4 regions of the Methylophilus sp. DMC18 genome follow, and region 1 is predicted to be linked to each of the others. Evidence: predicted binding sites of a transcription regulator. Region 1 holds the regulator's gene; each other region holds the start of a gene.
What was found. Region 1 encodes sigma-54, which starts transcription at its own class of promoters, with help from an activator protein. Its sites were predicted from a motif close to TGGCACNNTTCCTGCT; they were not measured.
Positions count from the first base shown of each region.

Region 2: ppc (phosphoenolpyruvate carboxylase) is a predicted target of sigma-54. The motif match lies at 2,411-2,426, and genes of this name have one in related genera.
Region 3: ssuD (FMNH2-dependent alkanesulfonate monooxygenase) is a predicted target of sigma-54. The motif match lies at 1,496-1,511, and genes of this name have one in related genera.
Region 4: nifE (nitrogenase iron-molybdenum cofactor biosynthesis protein NifE) is a predicted target of sigma-54. The motif match lies at 3,198-3,213, and genes of this name have one in related genera.

Region 1 is NZ_JBQUZE010000007.1:3,758-9,767, forward strand. Features, by position in the region: gene ACT53G_RS14060 (KpsF/GutQ family sugar-phosphate isomerase) at 1-684, shown strand, start outside; gene lptC (LPS export ABC transporter periplasmic protein LptC) at 710-1,333, shown strand; gene lptA (lipopolysaccharide transport periplasmic protein LptA) at 1,392-2,006, shown strand; gene lptB (LPS export ABC transporter ATP-binding protein) at 2,015-2,758, shown strand; gene ACT53G_RS14080 (RNA polymerase factor sigma-54) at 2,765-4,309, shown strand; gene tyrS (tyrosine--tRNA ligase) at 4,355-5,593, opposite strand; gene ACT53G_RS14090 (anhydro-N-acetylmuramic acid kinase) at 5,718-6,010, shown strand, end outside.
Region 2 is NZ_JBQUZE010000002.1:6,359-12,368, forward strand. Features, by position in the region: gene rsmD (16S rRNA (guanine(966)-N(2))-methyltransferase RsmD) at 1-355, shown strand, start outside; gene coaD (pantetheine-phosphate adenylyltransferase) at 412-900, shown strand; gene ACT53G_RS03850 (YfhL family 4Fe-4S dicluster ferredoxin) at 935-1,189, shown strand; gene gloA (lactoylglutathione lyase) at 1,250-1,657, shown strand; gene ACT53G_RS03860 (hypothetical protein) at 1,650-1,904, shown strand; gene ACT53G_RS03865 (hypothetical protein) at 1,912-2,133, opposite strand; gene ppc (phosphoenolpyruvate carboxylase) at 2,457-5,237, shown strand; gene ACT53G_RS03875 (CsbD family protein) at 5,357-5,560, opposite strand; gene ACT53G_RS03880 (lipoprotein-releasing ABC transporter permease subunit) at 5,787-6,010, shown strand, end outside.
Region 3 is NZ_JBQUZE010000004.1:19,837-25,846, reverse strand. Features, by position in the region: gene ACT53G_RS10075 (sigma-54 interaction domain-containing protein) at 1-981, opposite strand, end outside; gene ssuD (FMNH2-dependent alkanesulfonate monooxygenase) at 1,547-2,680, shown strand; gene ACT53G_RS10065 (acyl-CoA dehydrogenase family protein) at 2,689-3,909, shown strand; gene ACT53G_RS10060 (amidohydrolase family protein) at 4,068-4,928, shown strand; gene ribB (3,4-dihydroxy-2-butanone-4-phosphate synthase) at 4,944-5,648, shown strand; gene ACT53G_RS10050 (sigma-70 family RNA polymerase sigma factor) at 5,836-6,010, shown strand, end outside.
Region 4 is NZ_JBQUZE010000001.1:141,198-147,207, reverse strand. Features, by position in the region: gene hscA (Fe-S protein assembly chaperone HscA) at 9-1,883, shown strand; gene fdx (ISC system 2Fe-2S type ferredoxin) at 1,880-2,218, shown strand; gene nifE (nitrogenase iron-molybdenum cofactor biosynthesis protein NifE) at 3,248-4,678, shown strand; gene nifN (nitrogenase iron-molybdenum cofactor biosynthesis protein NifN) at 4,692-6,010, shown strand, end outside.

The DNA of each region.
Region 1 (6,010 bases):
CTGTCCAACTCTGGCGAGAGTGATGAAATTATTAATATTTTGCCGGCGATCCGCCGCATCGGTGCTCGGGTGTTGAGCATCACGGGCAGCGAAGACTCCACCTTGTCACGTGAGTCGGAAGTGCATTTGAGTGCTGCCGTGAGCCATGAGGCTTGCCCACTCGGCTTGGCTCCCACAGCCAGCACGACAGCGGCCTTGGCCCTTGGCGATGCCTTAGCACTTTGTGTGCTGGATTTGCGTGAGTTCACTGCCGAAGATTTCGCCCGTTCGCATCCCGGTGGCAGCTTGGGCAGACGGCTACTGGTGCGCATCAAGGATGTCATGCGTACCGGCGAGGCCGTGCCCCAAATTGATCAACACGCCTCCATTCAGGAAGCCATCACGCAAATTTCACTCAAGGGCATGGGCTTCACGGCTATTGTGGACCACGCGCAACGCCCAATAGGCATTTTTACCGATGGCGATTTGCGCCGCTTGTTTATGCAGGGCAAGAACAATCCACAGGCATCCATTGATACCGTGATGAACAAACAGCCGTATTTGCTGGAGACGAATCAGATGGCGGTTGAAGCAGTTAACATGATGGAGCACCACAAAATAAATGGCTTTTTGGCAGTAGATGCCCAAGGGCAGTTGGTAGGGGCATTCAATATGCATGACTTATTGAAAGCCAAAGTCGTTTAGCTTAAACAGGCATTAGAATTCAGGCATGCTTAAACACCCCATTTTGTTGCCGATTGCGTTAATGCTGTTGCTGGCGCTGCTGACCTTCTGGATTAACCAGAATGTACAAGAGCAAGCACTCAAAATGAACATACTTAATCGCCAAGCGCCGGACTACATGTTGTACAACTTTGTGAGTACCCGCACGGATGCGTCCGGTAATACCAAATATGTACTGGCGGCCGCAAAAATGCGCCACTTTCCTGCCAATGACTATACAGAATTGCAGCGGCCACGCTTTACCCAGTTTGGCCTGAACAAGCCTTACACGCAAATTTATGGTCAGCAAGGACGTGTTTCCGCCAATGGTAAACTGGTGGAGTTTAGCAAACAGGTCAAGGTGATCCGCCAAGCCTCTGCCACCAAGCCAGAAACACAAATGCAAACCGAGCGGCTTTGGCTGGAGCCGGACACCGAGGTGGCACACACAGACCAGCCGGTGGTCATCCGCCAAAAACCTGCGACAGTGATTACAGGCACGGGCATGCGTTTTGATAACCGGGCTGATACCATGCAATTGTTTAACCGGGTGCATGTGCATTATGAGCGTCCACCCGTCGCCAGCAATTTGGCAAGCCCGGCCCAGGCGTCAAACACAGAACGCCAATGACCGTTGATTATGGAGAAATGAGTTGAACACGCACAAGCCCTTATTTTTAGCGATCTGCATGAGCGTATGGGCGCTATTGTCCATGCCGCTGAGTGTGCTGGCCGAAGAATCCGACCGAGATCAACCAATAGAGCTTGAGGCGGATACCGTGACCGTGAACGATGCTAAAAAAATCAGTATCTACACGGGCAACGTGATTCTTAATCAGGGCACCTTGCAAATCAAGGCGGACAAAATGATCGTACGCGAGGATCAGGACGGCTTTCAACATAGCACCTGTACCGGCAACCCCACCACATTCAAGCAAAAACGCACCGGTAAAGACGAGTGGATGCAAGGCAGTGGTCAACGTATCGAATACAACGCCCGCATGGATAAAGTGCAACTGTATACCAATGCCTGGGTTAAACGTGGTGAAGACATCGTGACCGGGGACTACATTAGCTACGACGCCAACGCCGAGTATGCCGAGGTGATTGGCGGCACAAAAGCCAACCCGAACGGAACGGCTGGCAGCCGCGTCAAGGCCACCATACAGCCTAAAAATAAAACCACACCGCCTGTCATTGACAACAAGCCAACCTCTCAACAGGGGTTACGGATGAATCGCTCCTTGCAACTCAAGGTCGAACCTGCCCCTGCCGAAAACACTGGTGAGCAAGGCAAAGAGTAAGCATAAAGATGGAAACCATGGCAGCAGATCAGAACCATTTGCAGGTCAACCGCCTGAAAAAAACCTATCAGGGCCGTACCGTCGTCAAAAACACGACGCTTGAGTTACGCAGTGGCGAAGTGATCGGCTTGCTGGGTCCCAACGGGGCAGGCAAAACCACCAGCTTTTACATGATTGTCGGGTTGGTTGCGCTGGATGAAGGCAACATTACGCTGAATGGCGCCGACGTGAGCCGCGCGCCCATGCATGAGCGCGCGCGCATGGGCCTGGCTTATCTGCCCCAAGAAGCATCCATTTTTCGCAAGCTCAGCGTAACCGACAACATCCTCGCCATTCTTGAAACCCGTCCCTATACGGAAGAGCAGCGTGAGGCGAGGCTTGAGTCCTTGCTGGATCAATTGCATATCCAGCACATCCGCAACAGTCAGGCCGTCAGCTTGTCTGGTGGCGAACGTCGACGCGTTGAAATTGCGCGCTGCCTGGCCACTGACCCTAAATTTATTTTGCTGGATGAACCGTTCGCCGGGATTGATCCGATTGCGGTGATCGAAATCCAGAAAATCATCCGCTACCTGAGCAGTCAGAATATTGGTATTTTAATCACCGACCACAATGTGCGCGAAACGCTGGATATCTGTGACCGCGCTTATATTGTCAATGAAGGCGCTGTGTTTGCAGCAGGCACGCCCGATGAAATCATTCAGAACGAAGGTGTGCGTGAAGTGTATCTGGGCAAGAATTTTAGGCTGTAATCCGTCATGAAACAGAACCTGCAATTACGTATTTCGCAAAATCTGGCGCTGACGCCGCAGCTGCAGCAATCGATCCGTTTGCTGCAACTTTCCACGCTGGAACTGAACCAGGAACTGGAAACCATCCTGCAGGAAAACCCGTTACTGGAAATGTCAGACGGTGAAGAAGGCGAGTTTGAAGATAACACACCGCCTCCCCCCACTGTAGAAGCTGAGCCGACAGATGCCAGCTCGTTTGACATGGCAACACAGCAAGAGATCACCGCACCGGCAGAAAGTCTGCGTGAAGACTTGCACGATGAGCTGGGCGGGAGCGAGAGCGACCTGCCCAATTTAAACGAGGAATTCACGCCGCCAGAGTTTGAAGATGATTATGAAGAGTTTGGCAGCACCAGCAACTGGGACGAAGCCGGACGCAATCATCAGGAAGACGAAGACAGTGACTTTTCCAGACAGGAAACCACCAGCATCAGTTTGCGCGAGCATCTGATTGACCAGATACAACTGGCACATTTGTCGCAACGAGACATGAGCCTGGTCAAACTGCTACTGGATAGCATCACTGATGATGGCTATCTGGAGCAAGATCTGCAGGAGATTGTAGAGCACTTGCCGCTCGAACTTGAGGTCGAGCTGCTGGAACTGGAAACCGCCCTCAAGCTGATCCAGAATCTGGACCCTGTAGGCGTTGGTGCGCGCGATTTACGCGAGTGCCTGCTCTTGCAACTGACGCGTTTGCCGCAAGAAACGCCACACTTGCAAACTGCCATTGCCATTGCCAAAGACCACCTGGCGCTGCTGGCCAACAAAGACTTTGTCAAACTGCGCAAGGTGCTTGGTTGCGATGAAGCGGTACTCAAGGCGGCGCAGCACCTGATCCGCCAGCAAAACCCCAGACCCGGCAGCGAGTTTTCCAGCTTTAGTCACGATCACTTTATCCAGCACGATGTGGTGGTTAAAAAAATCAAGGGCATTTGGGTCGCCTCCTTAAATGATGGCGTGATCCCCAAACTGCGCATCAACCAGATGTATGCGGACATCCTCAAGCGCAACCGCGAGAGTTCAGGCCAATACCTGCAAAGCCAGATGCAGGAAGCCAAGTGGATGATTAAAAATATCCAGCAGCGCTTCTCGACCATTTTGCGCGTGTCACAAGCCATTGTAGATCGCCAGCGCAACTTCTTTGAACATGGTGAAATTGCCATGCGGCCACTGGTGCTGCGTGAAATCGCCGAAGAACTCGACTTGCATGAAAGCACAGTTTCCCGCGTCACCACACATAAGTATATGCTCACACCGCGTGGCGTCTATGAACTCAAATACTTCTTTGGCAGCTCGGTGGCCACAGATGCAGGCGGCTCCTGCTCTGCCACCGCTATCCGCGCCTTGATCAAGCAAATGGTGGCCGAAGAAAACCCGAAAAAGCCTTTGTCGGACAACCAGATCACCGACACACTGGCACAACAAGGTATCGTCGTTGCCCGCCGTACCATAGCCAAATATCGCGAGTCCCTGAATATTCCGCCCGCGAACTTGCGCAAAACGCTCTAAACAAAAAAGGCCGCAGATGCGGCCTTTTTTGTTTCTCAGCTCAAATCACCTGATTGTGATCTTGGCAAATTTACGTTTACCCACCTGGGCGATCACTGTCACACCTTTAGTCAAAGGCAGATTCTTATCATCCACCTTGACGCTGTCGAGCTTGACGCCGCCTTGCTGCACTGCGCGCATGGCTTCACTGGTGCTTTCAACCAAGCCCGCCTGTTTTAACAATTGGCTAATGCCGATGCTCTCGCCTTCAATGGTCACTTCAACTTCGGGCACGTCATCCGGGATGCCGCCTTTGGCACGGGTCTGGAAGTCCTGCAAGGCTTTTTCAGCCGCGGCTTGACCATGGAAACGCGCCACAATTTCTTGGGCAAAGCCGACCTTGATATTGCGGGGATTTTCACCGCTGGCGACTTGCGCCTTCCATTCGGCAATGGTTTCCAGCGTCGCAAAAGACAGCAAATCAATATAGCGCCACATCAGTTCATCTGAAATCGACATGATCTTGGCAAAAATAGTCTCTGGCGCCTCGCTAATGCCAATGTAGTTACCGAGTGATTTAGACATTTTATTGACGCCATCCAACCCTTCCAGCAGCGGCATCATCAGCACACATTGCTGCGACTGGCCGGCCTGCTTTTGCAACTCACGCCCCATGAGCAGGTTAAACTTCTGGTCGGTACCACCGAGCTCAAGATCCGCTTGCAGGGCGACCGAATCATATCCTTGCAGTAACGGGTACAGAAACTCGTGAATCGCAATCGGTTGATTACCCTTGAAGCGTTTGGAGAAGTCATCGCGCTCCAGCATGCGGGCCACGGTATGGCTGGCAGCCAGTTTAATCATCCCCGCCGCGCCAAGTTCACTTAACCAGTTGGAGTTAAAGACAATTTCGGTTTTGGCAGGATCAAGAATCTTGAAGACTTGTGCGGCATAGGTATCGGCGTTGGCCTTGACCTGCTCCACGGTTAAGGGTGGACGGGTGGCGCTTTTGCCAGTCGGGTCACCAATCATGCCGGTAAAGTCACCGATCAGGAATAAAATCTGATGGCCCAGATCCTGCAACTGGCGCAATTTATTAATGAGGACGGTATGACCCAGGTGCAAGTCGGGCGCGGTAGGGTCAAAGCCTGCTTTCACACGTAACGGCTTGCCTGTTTTCAGTTTCTCGACCAGCTCCTGCTCGATCAGTAACTCATCTGCGCCACGCTTGATAATGGCCAACGCCTTGGCAATTTCTGGGCTCAATGCTGGCACTTCAGATGAGGGTTGTTTGGTATCGGTCATGCGGGTATCCGTCAAATACAACGATGCGCACTGATGGCACCGTCTCAAATAAGTAAAACAGCTATTTTAACGTAATCCCATGCATTTCTGTAAGCGCGGCTGGAGCAGTGTTAAAATGACACCCATGCAAGTTTCTGCCGATCGCTCCCAGCCACGTTTGTTTATTGGACTGATGTCCGGTACCAGCCTGGACGGGGTGGATGCCGTGCTCACCTCGCAACGGGGCGAGCAACTGACACAAACGGCCACCTATTTTCTGCCCTACCCTGACGCGCTTAAACAGCGCCTACTGGCCTTGCACACGCCCGCCAATAACGAGTTACACGAGGCCGCAGTGGTTGCTAACCAGCTCGCAGAACTCTACGCGCAAGCCGTCAAGCAACTGCTTAAGCTCGCCGACATCCGTGCCGAGGCCGT
Region 2 (6,010 bases), on a different contig from region 1:
GGTCACCATGCTCGAATTGGCCAAAGCGCCTTATGCGGCTTTGTGCCAGAACCAGCGTTTGCTGGAAGCGACCCAGGCCCGCATCCAGCAAATGGATGCCAGAACTTTTCTGGGCAGCAATCAACAGCCGTTTGACGTGATTTTTTGTGACCCGCCGTATCGCCAGGACTGGCTGGCGCAATTGTTGCCCGTGCTGCCCAGACATTTGGCGCCTGAAGGCTGGCTATATGTTGAGGCTGAATATGCGTTAAAATCTGATGCATGCTGGCAGGTGGTCAAATCAGGCAAAGCGGGTCAGGTCTATTTTCACCTGCTGCAACCCGCGTCAGCCGATGCGGCTGCTGGTACGGATTAAGGCAATCAAGTCAGCGGCAGCCAGCAACGACACAACGATGATTACGGAAGCAAGCGATGAGTAAAACCAGAATTGCCGTCTATCCAGGCACCTTTGATCCCATCACCCTGGGGCATGAGGATATTGTGCGCAGGGCGGCCAAGCTGTTTGACCAAGTGATTGTGGCGGTGGCTGGCAGCACCAGCAAACAAACCTTGTTCAGCCTGCAAGAGCGGGTTGCGCTGGCAGAGTCGGTGTTTGCAGGCGATAACATCCGTGTGGTCGGCTTTGACGGTTTGCTCATGCAGTTTGTGCAGGCGCAGGGCGGGCAGATGGTGATCCGTGGCCTGCGTGCGGCCAGTGACTTTGAATATGAGTTTCAGTTGGCCGGCATGAACCGCAAGCTCTATCCCAAACTGGAAACCCTGTTCATGACCCCGGCGGAAGAGTTCATGTTTATTTCCTCCAGCCTGGTGCGTGAAGTGGCGCGCCTGGGAGGCGATGTGAACCAGTTTGTCTCACCAGGCGTCGAACGGGCAATCAAGCAAAAACTGGCGATTGCCTGAGTGATGGCGCCTCTGTAGCGATGTAAAGAAAATCATGGCTTTATTTATTACCGATGAATGTATTAACTGCGATGTGTGCGAGCCCGTGTGCCCGAATGAAGCCATCTCGCAAGGCGCAGAAATTTATGAAATCAACCCCGACTTGTGTACCGAGTGCGTCGGCCATTACGATAAACCGCAATGTCAGCAGGTCTGCCCGATCAGCTGCATTCCGCTAGACCCTGAGCGGCGCGAAACCAAGGAGCAATTGCTGGAGAAATATCAGCGCATTGTTGCCACGCGGGGTTAAGCCGAGTGGGCCGGTTACGTCCACAACAGATTAAAAAAATTAGAGATCAAGGAGACATCAATGCGGATTTTACATACCATGTTGCGCGTGGGCGATATGCAGCGTTCCATCGACTTTTATACTGGCGTACTGGGCATGAAGTTAATCCGTACCCAGGATTATCCTGACGGCGAGTTTACACTGGCGTTTGTCGGCTATGGTAACGAGTACGACCACACCGTGCTGGAGCTCACCTACAACTACGGCAAAACCACTTATGACATGGGCACCGCCTATGGTCATATGGCAATTGAGGTGGACGATGCCTATAAAGCCTGTGAGCTGGTCAAGGCCAAGGGCGGCAAAGTGGTGCGCGAGGCGGGGCCGATGAAACACGGCACCATTGTCATTGCCTTTATCGAAGACCCGGACGGCTATAAAATCGAATTCATCCAGAAGGGGACGATTGAATATCCCAAGCATGTCTAACCGGACATTGTTATTGCAGGCCGTGAGGCTGGCGCAAGCCGGAGACTGGCATGGCGCACATCAAATTGCGCAGGCGTATAGTGACCCCACTGCCAACTGGATACATGCGGTATTGCATAAAATAGAAGGTGACCGTTGGAATAGTGAATACTGGTATGCCAGAACCGGCGGTCATCAGTATGCAGATTTTGACAGCGACAGCGCGGCAGAGCTCGACGCGATTGCCCGCTGGCTGACGCCAGAATAGCGCTTATTTACTTGTGCTCTTCGTCGCTGCCCTGGCGACCCGTCGTAAAAATGCCCCACAGTGATTGCGTAAACAAGCCGATCACGGTCCCAAACAGGAATAGCAGCAAGCCGATGATCAGGCACATCAGCAGCAAAAAGCCATCCTGCAGCCAAACGCTCTGCGCGGCCAACGACTGCCAGACGGACAGGATTTGTGCCATCCAATGATCGAGATTGATGCATTTCATCTGTCTATTATGCCTCAGGAAACCGAGTGTGATGCATAGTCGTGGCGTCTTTGCTAGTGCAAATTTCCGCAAAACATCCATCAAACTGTGCGGCCTTGCCGTTTCAGGGCCTGATGGAAAGTCTGGGTTCAACGCGACTGTTGCCCATGTGATTCGAGGCCCAAATCGGTGCACCGGTTTGCCTGTTGGCAGTGCATGTGAGTCACTTCGTATATGGCGCTTGAGTTTCGTTTCTTCCAATACGCTGATTTTAAAGTAAAAAAATCTTTTTTTTAGATGGCCTGCTTGTTGCTAGGGATAACCTAAGCTAGAGGAGAGGCATCATGATAAAAAAACTTGCAGCCGACGCCATGCTAACGGCGGAAATGCGGCTGTCCAACAATATTCAGTTGTTAGGTGATTTACTTGATCAGGCCATTCTGGAGGTGGAGGGCGAAGCGGTTGCGCAGAAAATTGCCGCCATCCGGCAAGCCGCATTGCGTTTTCACCAGAACCATGACCAGCAGGCTTCGTTAGATCTTGAGCAGTTGCTCGCTGACCTGAGCCTGGAGCATACGGTGCGCGTGGTACGTGCACTGGCTTATTTCAAACATCTGGTGAATTTGGCCGAAGATCTTTACGGACAGGAACTCGGCCATTGCCAGCAAAATACACCTGCGCCTGGCATGTTGTCGCACACGCTGGCACAAATCAAGGCCTCTGGCATCGCGCCGCAAAAAATCCAGCAACTGTTGCAAGACGCCCTGATCTCACCAGTGCTGACTGCGCATCCGACCGAGGTGCAGCGTAAAAGTGTGCTGGACATTGAGCAGCTGATTGCGGAGTTGCTGGGGCAGCGTGGGCACATGGTGTCTGAGCGCCAACTGGCGCGCAACAAGCTGTTATTGCAAGGTGCGGTGTCGGCCTTGTGGCAAACCCGCATGATGCGCTACTCCAAGCTCAGTGTGCTCAATGAGATTGAAAACGCACTGACCTATTACGAAAGTACCTTCTTACATGTGATCCCTGAAATCCTGCAGGATATCGAGCGCGACCTGGCAGATTGGCTGCCCGGCATGGACTTGCCAGGTATTTTGCGCATGGGTAGCTGGATTGGTGGCGACCGTGACGGCAATCCGTTTGTGAATGGCACCACCTTGCGCGACAGTGTGCGCCTGCAGGCCACCACCTTGTTCAAGTTCTATCTGCAAGAGCTGGCCGCGCTCAAGCGCGAGCTGGCTGTGTCCACGCGCGTGGTTGGTGTGGATGACGCAGTGTTGGCCTTGGCGAAAGCTTCGCGCGACCAGTCATCGCATCGGCTGGATGAACCCTACCGGCTCGCGCTTAATGGCGTGCATGACCGTTTGCTGGTGACCGCCAGCCATTTGCTACCCGATGCCAGCTGGAGTTTGCCGGAAGAAGTCGGCAACGAGCCTTACGAAGATCCTGAGGCCTTGCTGCACCCCTTGCAGACCATTGCCGATTCTTTGCGCCGTCACCATGGCGAGGCCTTGATTTATCCGCGGCTGGGCAAGTTGATTAAAGCCATCGTCACGTTTGGGTTTCATTTGGCCACCGTGGATATCCGCCAGTCCTCTGACGTGCATGAAGCGGTGATTAGCGAGCTGTTACATAAGGCGGGCTACGATTTTGACTACGCCAGTTTTAACGAGGAAGAGAAAATCGGCCTTTTGCTCGAAGAACTGAAGCAACCGCGCCTGCTGTTTTCGCCTTTTCAGCAATATTCCGAGCTGGTGCACAAGGAAATCGGCGTGCTGGAAGCCGTACGCGAGGTGCGCCAGCGCTTTGGTGAGCATGCGGTACGCCAGTATATTATTTCGCACACTGAAACCTTGTCTGACCTGCTGGAAGTGGCCTTGCTGCAACGTGAGGCTGGCTTGTTGCGCGGCGTGTGGGGCTCGGCCAATATTCAGGTTGATCTGAATATCGTGCCACTGTTTGAAACCATTGCCGACTTGCGCGACGCGCCCATGATCATGGGCAAATGGCTGAGCCTGATCGGCATCCGGCATGTGATCCGTTTCCAGGGCAATGAGCAGGAAGTCATGCTGGGCTATTCGGACAGCAACAAGGATGGCGGTTTTTTGACCTCGAACTGGGAGTTGTATAAAGCGGAAATTTCGCTGGTGGAACTGTTTAACCAGGCCAACGTCAAGTTGCGCCTGTTCCATGGCCGTGGCGGCACGGTTGGCCGCGGCGGTGGCCCAACCTATCAGGCCATCATGGCGCAACCCATCGGCACCGTCGATGGCCAGATTCGCCTGACCGAACAGGGCGAAATCATCTCCACGCGTTATGCAGACCCGGTGGTCGGCCGCCAGCATCTGGAAACCCTGATTGCGGCGACGCTGGATGCCACCTTGTTCCCGGCCGACCAGCTGGAGCCCGCCAAACGGCGTGCGTTTGAAAGCGTGATGGAAGCCCTCTCAGCCACCGCGATGACCAGCTACCGTAGCCTGGTTTATGAAACCCCGGGCTTTGCCGATTACTTTTTCAATACCACGCCGATTGAGGAAATTGCCGGACTCAATCTGGGGAGCCGGCCCGCCGCGCGCAAATCGACGCGACGGATTGAGGATTTAAGGGCGATTCCGTGGGGATTCTCATGGGGGCAGTGCCGCTTGCTGCTGCCAGGCTGGTATGGTCTGGGCAGCGCCATTCACCAGTTTTTAGCGCACGACCCAGCCTTGAAGCAGGCACGTCTGGAAATGTTGCTGGAGATGCAGGCACACTGGCCGCTGTTTAATACCCTGATTAACAACGTCGATATGGTGCTTGCGAAAACAGACCTGATCGTGGCGCGCCATTATGCCCATTTGCTGGCTGACAAGGCCTTGCGCGAAGAAATTTTCAGCCGCATTGCGCACGAACACAAACTGACCACCGACGCGGTCAATCTGCTGCTGGGCACCACGCAACGTCTGTCCACTCAGCCGGTGATCGCCAAATCCATTCGCGACCGCTTGCCCTATCTGGATCCGCTTAATCACTTGCAGGTAGAAATGATACAGCGTTACCGCAATGGCGAAACCGATGAAAAACTCAAGTGGGCCATCCCGCTGACCATTAATGGCATTGCTACCAGTTTGCGCAATACAGGTTAAGGCCTGATAGGCAGAAACAACGCAGGACAAGCTGGGCTTGTCCTGCGGGGCGCCTCTGCTTAGACAATGATGCTAAAACGCCAAACGTTATATCATGCTAAGTGGGTATGGCACGGGCCTTAGTGGCGGTGTTTGTCTTCCCAGGCTTTGAGCTGTTTCTCGGCTTCATCCTTGGTAATGCCATAGCGTTCCTGGATTTTACCTGCGACTTGGTCGCGTTTGCCTTCGATCACATCCAAGTCATCATTGGTCAGTTTTCCCCATTGTTCTTTGACTTTGCCTTTAAGCTGCTTCCAGTTGCCTTCGAAAATGTCTTTGTTCATCTCGAGTCTCCTATGATTACATTCTTGATTTAGATCGTTGTGTCAGTCGATGTACATGCCATCGACCTGAGTGCATCTTAAAGGCAAGCTTGCCCGGGTTCAGTCGGCCATGCCCGCATTTTTGGGTCGGATTTGGCTGACAAACTGTTGAGGGGCGCCTGGGTTGAGTTGCGCTTTCAATGTGGGCAGGTATCGCGATGCCATTAAAAGCTGTTAAGATGCGGCCATGAAGAATGACACCTTTTTCAGCGCGCTCGCGCGGCGCCTGCCTTATGAGTTTTGGATAGGCTGGCGCTATACACGCGCCAAACGCAACAATCACTTTATTTCGTTTATCTCCCTCACCAGCATGATAGGCATTGCCCTCGGTGTGATGGCCCTGATTGTCGTGTTGTCGGTCATGAACGGCTTTCAGGATGAGCTCAGAAAGCGCATTTTAGGCGTGGCTTC
Region 3 (6,010 bases), on a different contig from region 1:
CAAGCCCAGCAGCTTGGCGGTTTGCACCTGATTATGGTGGCAATGCTGATAGGCGGCACGTACCAGCGTGTCTTCCACATAGTCATAAAGCTGCGCTTTGCCCGTTTCAAACAACTGCTGCAGCGACGCCTCCAGCGAGTCAGTATCTGCTTCGCTGGGCAAGGCCTGCAGTGTCGCTTTGGGTCGGTGTAGCGAGATCGAGGACAAATGTAAATCCTCACTGCGCACCACATTGTTGCGGCAAATTAGCAAGGAGTGATGAATCACATTTTCGAGTTCGCGGATATTCCCTGGCCAGCTATGTTGCAATAATTTTTGCTTGGCCGAGTCATCGAGGCGGATGGTGGCGTAGCCCAACCGCCGTGTATATTCGCCAACAAAATAATCTGCCAGTGGCAAAATATCGCCGGGCCGGTTGCGCAGGGTTGGCAGCTCCAGGTGCGCAACGCGTAAACGGTAGAATAAATCCTCCCTGAAGTTACCAGCCAGCACGGCCTCTTCCAGGCGTACGTTGGTCGCTGCAATCAGCCGCACATCAATCGGGGTTGGTTTGCGCGCGCCTAGCCGTACCACTTCCCGCTCTTGTAGTACACGTAACAGCTTCACCTGGAGACTCAGCGGCAAATCACCGATCTCATCCAGAAACAGCGTGCCGCCATTCGCCTCTTCAAACCAGCCGGCTTTGGCGGTGACTGCCCCGGTAAACGCGCCTTTTTCATGGCCGAACAATTCACTTTCGACCAGTGTTTCCGAGAACGCCCCGCAATTCACCGCGACAAATGGTTTGGATTTACGGTAGCTCAAGGCATGCACATGGCGGGCAATCAGCTCCTTGCCCGTGCCAGTTTCGCCGATGATCAAGACATTGGCGTCACTGGGGGCAATTTGCTTGATGCGATTAAGCAAGGCGATCGACTTCGGATCTTCAAACACCTGCGCGGTCGCTCGAATCGATGTCGACATGGCCCGCGAGTTCGGCATGGTTAACAGACGCTGTTGCTCAAACTGCGTGTCGTGTTCAGTCGTATAAAAATCGTTTGCTAATAGATTTGCCATCGTGAGGATCTCACTGTCTTTCCATAGAGTTAAGCCCAGATACAGTAATCCAGGCTGCAATTTCGTGCCAATAAGTAATGGCGCTATTCATATTCTTTAAAGTTATAAATAAATCTCTCATTAGAAATAATGATTTAATTACCCGTCTGAATTAGCAGAATGCATGCCAATCAGGCCGAGGTCGTGCTACCGCAGGCATGAGATGACGGGTTAAAACAATAAATGCCATCAAATCATGGGGTTAAGAAAAGGAGGACTTGTGGTTGCTTATTGCTGCGTGAGGTATGCAAATGGCACTGCTCTACATCCGCCTGCTGAAATCGATGCAGGGTGCTGCAAACGCAGCAGCACTGCTGAACAAGTTGCTGATTTTGCAGCAATCAAAAAAATAATTTTTTTAAGTAATTGAATTAAAAGCACTTTATTTGTGGCATGGACTTTGCACTTTTCAAGCTGTTATTTCTGTTGAATGGGTTGTAAAGGGTAGTCGATGCAAATATTCTGGTTTTTACCCACGCATGGCGATCAACGGTATCTTGGCAGCAGCCAGGGCGCCAGACCGGCCACGTTTTCTTATCTGAAGCAGATTGCGCAAGCGGCAGATCGGCTGGGCTATGGCGGTGTGCTGGTGCCGTCTGGCCGCTCTTGCGAAGATGCCTGGGTGATTTCTTCGGCGCTGATCAATGAAACCAGCCAGCTCAAGTTTTTAGTCGCCACACGGCCTGGGTTTATTTCACCGGTGGTATCGGCACGCATGGCCTCCACACTCGATCGCATTTCAGGCGGGCGTCTGTTGATTAATGTGGTGGCGGGCGGTGACCCGGCCGAACAGCAAGCCGAGGGTAGCTTTCTCGATCATGATGCGCGGTATGCTGAGGCTGAGGAGTTCTTGTCTATCTGGCGCTCGGTACTGAGCGAGCAGCGCGTGGATTTTGAAGGCGAATATTTAAGTGTGAAAGGGGCCAGCTTACCGACCGGTAGCCTACAAAAACCTTACCCGCCACTGTTTATCGGCGGTGCTTCCGAGGCCGCCATCAAACTCAGCAGCGAGCATATTGATGTGCATTTAACCTGGGGTGAACCGCCTGCCGCCGTGGCCGAAAAAATCAAGGTGATCCGTGCGGCCGCGGCAGCCAAAGGCCGCCATATCCGGTTTGGTATCCGCTTGCATGTGATTGTGCGTGAGACCAGCGAGCAAGCCTGGCAAGCCGCCGACACGCTCATTTCGCAGGTCACCGATGACACCATAGCCGCCGCCCAGGCCGCGGTGGCCAACTTTGATTCTGTGGCGCAAAAACGCATGACGGCTTTGCATCATGGCCGTCGTGACCAGCTCGAAGTCTCCCCGAGTCTGTGGGCCGGTGTGGGCTTGGTGCGCGGCGGTGCCGGCACTGCGCTGGTGGGCAATCCGCAAGAAGTGGCTGACCGCATTAAAGAGTATCAGGCGCTTGGCATTGATTATTTTATTTTCTCAGGCTACCCACATCTGGAGGAGGCTTACCGTGTCGCTGAATTATTGTTCCCGCTTTTGCCGCTCCAGCAACAGGCCCCACATGAGGTTAGCATTACGACCAATCTCACCGGCCCGTTTGGCGCAGCCCAATCTGTTAAGCATGCTGCGTAGGGGGGAAGATGACTTTGGCTCTGAATTTACGCCAGCCCGCCGTTGAGGCGGAGCACGGCATTGTGTTTCACGGTACCCCAGAGCAGCGCGCAGAACAGCTTTGCGATTATCTGGCACTCACTGCGGTTGAGCGTGATGTCGCAGGCGGTACACCTTACCTGCAGCGCCAGGCGGTGCGTGATAGTGGCTTACTCAGCTTGTGGATTCCGCAACAGGCCGGGGGCTTGGGCGCTAGCTGGACGCAGACTTACCGCATCATCCGCCAGATTGCCCGCGTCGACAGCTCAATTGCACAGGTGTTTGCATTCCAGTTTTTGATGCTGGCGTCTATCCGTTTATATGGCAGCGAGACGCAATGGCAGCATTATTTCAAGCTCACTGCGCAACAGCACCTGTGGTGGGGTAATGCCCTCAATCCGCTGGACCAGCGCACGGTGGCACGCAAGATAGACGGCGGTTATGTGTTCCACGGGCAAAAAAGTTTTTGCTCCGGCTCCATGGATTCTGACTTCCTGATCGCGTCTGCCATAGAAGAAGGCAGCGGCAAATTTCTGGTGGCTGCGGTGCCGACCAGTCGCGCAGGGATTACGCTCAAGGGCGACTGGGACAATATTGGCCAGCGCCAGACCGATAGTGGTAGCGCCGAATTTAACCAGCTCAAGGTGGAAGATCATGACTTACTCATGCAGCCTGGTCCACTCAGTTCGTCGTTTGCCAGTCTGCGTTCGTTGGTGGCCCAGCTGATTTTTACCAATATCTACCTGGGTATTGCCGAAGGGGCGCTGGCCGAGGGCGCCAAATACACCCGTGGCAGCAGCCGGGTCTGGTCTGCTTCGTTGGCAAATAGTGTGTATGAGGATCCTTATACCTTGCTGCATTACGGCGAGTTTTGGGCCGGATTACATGCATCATCTGTACTGGCCGACCATGCTGCCGAATTGCTCGATGCGGCCTGGCAACAAGGGTTGGCACTGGAAGACGCACAACGCGGAGAGGTGGCGCTGGCCGTATTCTCGGCCAAAGTGCAGGCGACCCGTGCCGGGCTGGATGTGACCACGCGTATTTTTGAGGTGGCGGGCGCCCGTGCGACCACAGCCAAGCTGCGCATGGACCGTTTCTGGCGGAATTTGCGTGTGTATACCTTGCATGACCCGGTGGATTACAAATTCAAGGAGTTAGGCGAGTGGGCGCTGAATGGGCAGTATCCCACCCCTAGCTTTTACTCATAGAAAACACATGATCCATAGCTGCGCGGGCGAATAACGGCGTTGCACGGTACTCAAAATCCCCATGTACGCCATGTACATTCCGGTTTCTGCGTGTCGTGCGCCTTGGTCTTCATCCCGCTCGCGCATTGCTTAAGTGTTTCCATCACTAAAGAATAGATATGAAACAAAAAATTATTGATTTACGTAACCGTCCTGCGTTTTTGCATGACTTTTTTGGCGCCACCCCCAACACGCCTGCCTATGAGACGGCCAAATGGCTGAATCAGCGCGTGGGTTCGCTGGAGCCCGAGCATTTCCGTCGCTCTTACACGGTAGAGGGTTATCTGCAGGAAATAGACGAAGCTGGTATCGACATTGCAGTGGTGGTCGGCCGTGAAACGCCGGACCTGACCATTGATGATCAGAAAATTGCCGACCTGGTCAAACACAGCGCCAAGCTGGTGGGGTTGGGCTCGGTGGATATTGAAAGTCGCGGCGTGGACAGCACCTTGGCCGCGATTGAAAAAGCCATACACCATTATGGCTTTAAAGCCATCAATATCGAGCCGGGCTTTGGCAAGCCTGCGCGGCAGGTGGATGATCCGCTGTTTGACCCGGTGTATGACGCGTGCCAGCAGTATGGCGTGCCGGTGTGCGTGATGTCGGGCCCGACCACACCGGATCTCGACTATGCGCATCCGAATGCGGTGGCACGGCTGGCGCGTAAATATCCCCAATTGAACATTATTTGTTTTCACGGCTATTACCCGTTTGTGAACGAGATTGTCGGTGCCGCCTTCCGCTACCCCAATCTGTACCTGGTGCCGGATATGTACATTTTCCAGCCCGGCGCCGAGCTGTATGTGCAGGCCGCCAACCAGTTTCTGGGCGACCAGTTACTGTTTGGCACCTCTTATCCGTTCCGCCCCATGAAACAAACCATCGCTGATTTTGCGGCACTGGGCTTCAAGGATGCCGTACTCGAAAAAGTGTTTTATCAGAATGCGGCCAGAGTGCTGAATCTCAGCCCGGCCGCGTGAGTAAAAGGAGTGTGTATGTTAGAAAAAAACCAACCATTTGATTCGGTCGCTAGCGCCATTCAAGCCATCGCCAACGGCGAATTCGTGATTGTGGTCGATGATACCGACCGCGAAAACGAAGGGGATCTGATTATCGCCGCCGAAAAAATCACCACTGAAAAAATGGCCTTCCTGGTCAAACACAGTAGTGGTCTGGTCTGCGTCGGCATGCCCGCACCACGCTTGCAGGCGTTGGCGTTACCACAGATGGTGACAGACAACGCCGACCCGTTCCGTACTGCGTTTACGGTCAGCGTCGATTACAAATATGGCACGACCAGCGGCATTTCAGCAGCGGATCGTGCCCTGACCCTGCGCAAGCTGGCGGATCCCACCACTCAGGCCGATGATTTTCACCGCCCCGGCCATATTTTTCCGTTGCGCGCACGCCGTGGTGGCGTGCTCGAGCGGCCCGGCCATACCGAAGCGGCGCATGATCTGGCGGCCATGGCCGGCTTGCAGCCGGTTGGCGTGTTATGCGAAATCGTCAATGACGATGGCAGCATGGCCAGACGACCCGACTTATTCAAGTTTGCCAGCGTACACGGGCTTAAAATCATCAGCATTGCCGATATGAAAGCCTATCGTGCGCGTGACCTCAACTACGCAATGCCGGGCTTGCAGTCGATTCCACGCCAGCAAAGCCGACTGCTGGATGCAGCCATGGTCTACAGCGGTTAAGTACGGATACCGGCTAGCCTTGCGCCCAACCTTGTGTTGGGCTTTTTCATGGCCTGGCCGGGGGTGTAGCTTGACCGGAGATGAGGTGGCCGTATTGTTTGTGAGCGCCGCAGACGCGTTTTAGGCTTGTCGATTGTCTGGCTTAATATTAAAATGAGAATTATTATCATTTATGTATTAAGCAGTCATGGCAGACTCTTCACAGTTACCGGTCACGCATTGGTATCAGGCGCATCATCATTGGTTGTGTTGCTGGCTGAACAAAAAAGTCGGTTGTACACACCACGCCGCAGACCTGGCCCAGGATACCTTTGTCAAACTGTTGCTAAAACAGGAGGCCTTACAGCATGTCTATACGCCGC
Region 4 (6,010 bases), on a different contig from region 1:
GAGTGACTATGGCACTGTTGCAAATTGCAGAACCGGGGCAAAGTGCAGCGCCCCACCAGCACAGACTGGCCGTCGGCATAGACCTAGGCACCACCAACTCGCTGGTGGCCACCGTGCGCAGTGGCGAATGTGTGGCACTGGCCGATGACCATGGTCGCCACCTGCTGCCTTCGGTGGTGCGCTATCAGGTGGCTGAGACTACCGTGGGCTGGGAGGCCAAGTTTGCCGCCGCCAGTGACCCGCGCAACACCATCGTCTCGGTCAAGCGCCTGATGGGACGTGGCCTGCAAGATATACAACACCTGGGGCAGTTGCCTTATCGCCTGGTAGACAGCCCGGGCATGGTCAAACTGGAGACCGTGGCCGGAGTGCGCAGCCCGGTCGAAATTTCTGCCGATATCCTCAAGGTGTTGCGTGCACGCGCCGAACACAGCCTGGGCGGTGAACTCACCGGCGCCGTGATTACTGTCCCCGCCTATTTTGACGATGCCCAGCGCCAGGCCACCAAGGACGCCGCCACACTGGCCGGTATCAATGTCTTGCGCCTGCTTAACGAGCCCACTGCCGCTGCCATTGCCTACGGGCTGGATAACGCCGCGGAAGGCGTGTATTGCGTCTATGATCTGGGGGGCGGCACCTTTGATTTTTCCATCCTGCGCTTGCACCGTGGCGTGTTTGAGGTGCTGGCCACCAGTGGTGATTCAGCGCTGGGCGGTGATGATTTTGACCTCGCCATCTACCATTGGCTATGCGGCACCTTGCAATTGCACACCCTGGATGCCGCCGACATGCGCAGCCTGCTCAACGAGTGCCGTCAGGCCAAAGAACGCCTGACCAGTCAGAGCAGCACCGAACTCCGTTGCAGCCTGTCGAGCCACGGCGACATCCACGCCATCCTCAGCCGCGAACTGTTTTTTGAGCTGAGCCAGCCACTGCTGGCGAAAACCTTTAGCCCGGTGCGCCGTGCACTGCGTGATGCAGGCTTGCAAACAAACGACATTCAGGGTGTGGTGCTGGTCGGTGGCGCCACCCGCATGCCGCAACTGCGGCAAGCCGTGGCCGATTTTTTCAAACAGCCACCGCTCACCAACCTCGACCCCGACCAGGTGGTGGCGCTCGGTGCCGCCATGCAAGCCAATGCGCTGGCAGGCAACCGCTCAGACCAGGAATGGCTGCTGCTGGATGTCATCCCGCTGTCGCTGGGCATGGAAACCATGGGCGGCCTCAGTGAAAAAATCATCCCGCGCAACGCCACCCTGCCCACGGCACGCGCACAGGATTTCACCACCTTTAAAGACGGCCAGACCGCCATGAGCTTTCATGTGGTTCAGGGCGAACGCGAACTGGTGGCCGAATGCCGCTCGCTGGCCCGCTTCGAACTGCGCGGCATCCCGCCCATGGTAGCCGGCGCCGCCCGTATCCGCGTCACTTTCCAGGTCGATGCCGATGGCCTGCTGTCAGTCTCCGCCATCGAGCAAACCAGTGCCGTTGCCGCCCAAATCAGTATCAAACCCTCTTACGGCCTCAGTGAAGACGAGATCACCCGCCTGCTACGTGCGGGTGTCGAACACGCCGAACACGACAAGCGCATGCGCGCCTTGCGCGAAGCCCAGGTGGAAGCCAGACGCTTGCTGGACGCCACCGAAACCGCCATGGCCGAAGACGGCCACAACCTGCTCAGCAAAGCCGAATGGGACCATATCTGGCAACATATTTACGCGCTGGCGGAAACCCTGATCATGGGTGACAGCAACAAGATCGAAGACCTGCGCAACGCCACCGAAGCCCTTAACAACGCCTCGTCCACCTTCGCCGCGCGCCGCATGGACCAAAGCATACAGCAGGCACTCACTGGCCAGCATCTGGAAAGCCTGACCGTATGACTCAACTCACCATCCTCCCCCACCCCGAGCTTTGCCCGCAAGGTATGCAGATTGAAGCCAAACCCGGCAAAGTGCTGTGCGATACCCTGCTAAACGCGGGCATTGCCCTGGAACACGCCTGCGACGGCGTGTGTGCCTGTAGCACCTGCCATGTGATTATCCAGCAGGGTAATTCCAGCCTAGCGGCGGCCAGTGATGAGGAGGAAGACCAGTTGGATAAAGCCTGGGGGTTGACGCCGCAATCGAGGCTGGCGTGCCAGGTGAAGATAGGCAGTGAAGCGTTGACGATTGCCTTGCCGAAATATAGCTTGAATCATGCCAGAGAGATGGACTAAAGCGCTTGCCCCTCAAAGTCGAGAAAAAGTGATTCTTCTGATTTTTTATAGATTAGCTGTAGGATGGGCATGAATGCCCACACAGAAGTGCGTTATATGTAATATTCTTTTTCGCCTGTAGGCGAGTCACTTTCTGGTGCTTGTCCCCCAGTACTTTGGTGCTCTGTTGATACGCGCCTTTTCGCCTGTAGGCGAGTTACTTTTCTTTGCTTGCACAAAGATAAAGTAACCAAAAGAAAGTGCACCCCAGCTTCCGCTTGTTTCCTGCGTTGCTCATCAAAATAAGCGCTCGCGAAACTCATCCTAGCGGCCTGCACAAAACGCAGGCCACCGCGGGATTCGAACAGCCGCTCGCTTGATCTTATTTTGCCTGCGCTACTCGGCGCGGCAGATGGGGACCCCGAACACCCGATGAGCGCAACGATCCGTGGATTGAAGAAATGAATTGGTGTTTTTCAACGGTCCAAACTTCTACGCTGTGAGTTTGGCGAGACAGATCCCATCCCATCACGCTGAGTAGCGGAAACAAAGTAAGGAAAAAGGGAGCGACTGTCTGAGCTCCGCGGCAGCTTGCGAAGTGTGCAAGCTGCTAGGGCGAGTTTCGTGACCGCTTACTTTGTTGAGCAACGCAAGGAAGCCGAAGGCCGTGATGGCTGGGTGCCCTCTTCTTTGGTTACTTTCTGTGGGGCAAGCAACAGAAAGTAACTCGCCTACAGGCGAAACAAACCGTATTAATAAACCCAAAAAACTAAACCAACTCGCCGACGTTGAATTCACCAACTATCAAAAAATCAGAACAATAACGTTCTACTCAATCAAATGGCATCGCATCATCCAGTACCTCAACGTGTGGGCATGCATCTCACCCTACAACATGCCATCTATCCCCACACCGATTGTCGCATTTGTCTGCTTTCCGACATTCAATCACTTCAAATAATGTTGTTTAAATTCATACAGTTAAAACACATACACAGCGTGGCACACTCCTTGCAATAACCACAACAAGAACTCCACAGGTGTCTTGTCATGGCAAGTTTGAACGAAAAAATTCAGGACGTGTTTAATGAACCCGGCTGCGATAAAAATCAGGCCAAGGATGAAAAAGCACGCAAGAAAGGTTGCACCAAGCAATTGACGCCTGGCGCTGCCGCCGGTGGTTGCGCGTTTGATGGTGCCAAGATCGCCTTGCAGCCGATTACCGATGTCGCTCATCTGGTACATGGGCCGATTGCCTGTGAAGGTAACTCCTGGGATAACCGTGGCGCCAAGTCCTCTGATTCCAGTCTCTATAGAACTGGCTTTACCACCGACATGAACGAACTGGATGTGATTTATGGTGGTGAAAAACGGTTGTTCAAGGCGATTAAAGAAGTCATCACCAAATATGACCCGCCTGCGGTGTTTGTTTACCAGACCTGTGTGCCTGCGCTGACCGGGGATGACATCGAGGCGGTGTGCAAGAAAGCCAGCGAAAAATTTGGCAAGCCGGTGATCCCGGTGAATTCACCTGGCTTTGCCGGACCAAAAAACCTGGGCAACAAGCTGGCGGGTGAGGCCTTGCTGGAGTATGTGATTGGCACACAGGAGCCTGAGTACACCACGCCGTACGACATTAATATCATCGGTGAATATAACCTGGCCGGTGAGTTATGGCAGGTCAAACCGCTGCTGGATGAATTGGGCATCCGCGTGCTGGCTTGTATTTCAGGCGATGCCAAATACCAGGAGGTGGCGCAGTCGCACCGTGCCAAGGCGGCGATGATGGTGTGTTCCAAGGCCATGATTAATGTGGCGCGCAAGATGGAAGAGCGTTATGGCATTCCGTTTTTTGAAGGTTCGTTTTACGGCATTGGCGACATGAGCGACAGCTTGCGCCAGATTGCCCACCTGCTGATACAGCAAGGTGCAGATGCCGAGTTGATGACGCGTACCGAAGCAGTGATTACGCGTGAAGAAACCCGTGCGTGGGCGGCGATAGCCGACTACAAATTGCGCCTGAGTGGCAAGCGCGTGTTGCTGATTACCGGCGGCGTCAAATCCTGGTCTGTGGTGTCAGCCTTACAGGAAGCAGGCATGGAGGTGGTGGGCACCAGCGTCAAAAAATCCACCGAGGAAGACAAGGAAAAGATCAAGGAAATCATGGGCGAGGATGCCCACATGATAGACGACATGCGGCCACGCGATATGTATGCCATGCTCAAGGAAGCAAAGGCCGACATCATGCTCTCGGGTGGGCGCAGCCAGTTTGTGGCGCTCAAGGCCAAAATGCCGTGGCTGGATATTAACCAGGAACGTCACCATGCGTATGCGGGCTATGTGGGCATGGTGGATCTGGTCAAAAACATCACGCAATCGCTGTATCACCCGGTGTGGCAACAGGTGCGGCAACCAGCGCCGTGGGAAACGGCGGTCAGCAGCGATGAGCCGCCACTGACCAGCGGCGACATCGCGGCCTGAAGGGAGCAAGACCATGGCACAAGTACTCAGCCCCGGTAAAGCCTGTAGCGTCAACCCGCTCAAGATGAGCGCACCCATCGGGGCGGCGCTGGCCTTTATGGGCTTGCAGCACTGCCTGCCTACCCTGCATGGTTCACAGGGCTGTACTTCATTCGGGCTGGTATTGTTTGTGCGGCATTTCCGCGAAATGATCCCCATGCAAACCACGGCCATGAGCGAGGTCACCACCATCCTTGGTGGCATGGACAATATCGAGCAGACCATCGTCAATATCTGGAAACGCAACCAGCCGTCCATCCTCGGCATCGCCTCTACCGGGCTGACCGAAACCAAGGGCGATGATGTGGATGCCTATCTCAAGCTGATTGCGCAAAAACACCCCGAGCTGGCCGACATGCATATCCTGTATGTATCGACACCTGACTACGTGGGCGCGTTTCAGGATGGCTGGAGCAAGGCGGTGCTGAAAATAGTGCAGCACTTTGCACAGCCTGTGAGCGTGCGCCATGCGCGCCTCGTCAATGTGCTGGCTGGCAGCCATTTAACACCGGGCGACTTGCAGGAAATTCGCGACATTGTCGAACTGTTCGGTCTGGAGGCGGTGATAGTGCCCGACATTTCCGGCTCGCTGGATGGCCATATTCCAGACGACTTTACACCGACTACACTGGGCGGCACCACTCTGGAGCAGTTACAGACCCTGGGTGCGGCTCGCTATACCTTGGCCATTGGCGAGCAAATGCGCCCCGCCGCGCAAGCTTTGGAAGCCCAATGCGGCGTGCCTTATCGCCTGTTTGACCGCCTGACTGGGCTGGCCGCCAGTGATGCTTTTGTGCAATCTTTATCTGAGCTGACTGGCACACCCGTCCCGATGAAATTGCGCCGCCAGCGCAGCCAGTGTCAGGATGCCATGCTGGATGCGCATTTTTATACCGGCGGCAAAACCGTCGCCATTGGTGCCGAACCCGACATGTTGTGGAGCTACGGCCAGTTTTTGCTAGAGATGGGCTGTGACTTGCGCGCGGTGACCACCACCCACTCGCCGTTATTGGCGCAACTGCCTATAGAACAGGTTCAAATCGGTGATCTGGAAGATCTGGAAGTGCTGGCACAAGACTGTGACCTGCTGCTCACCCACTCGCACGGCAGGCAACTGGCCGAGCGCCTGCATCTGCCTTTTATCCGTATCGGCATCCCGACTTTTGACCGTATCGGCGCCGCACACAAAGTTAGCGTGGGCTACCGGGGCACGCGTGATCTGGCATTTGAACTGGCCAACACCTTTCTGGCACAGAGCCATGAACCAGCCCCTGATCACTGGTATCCCGCACC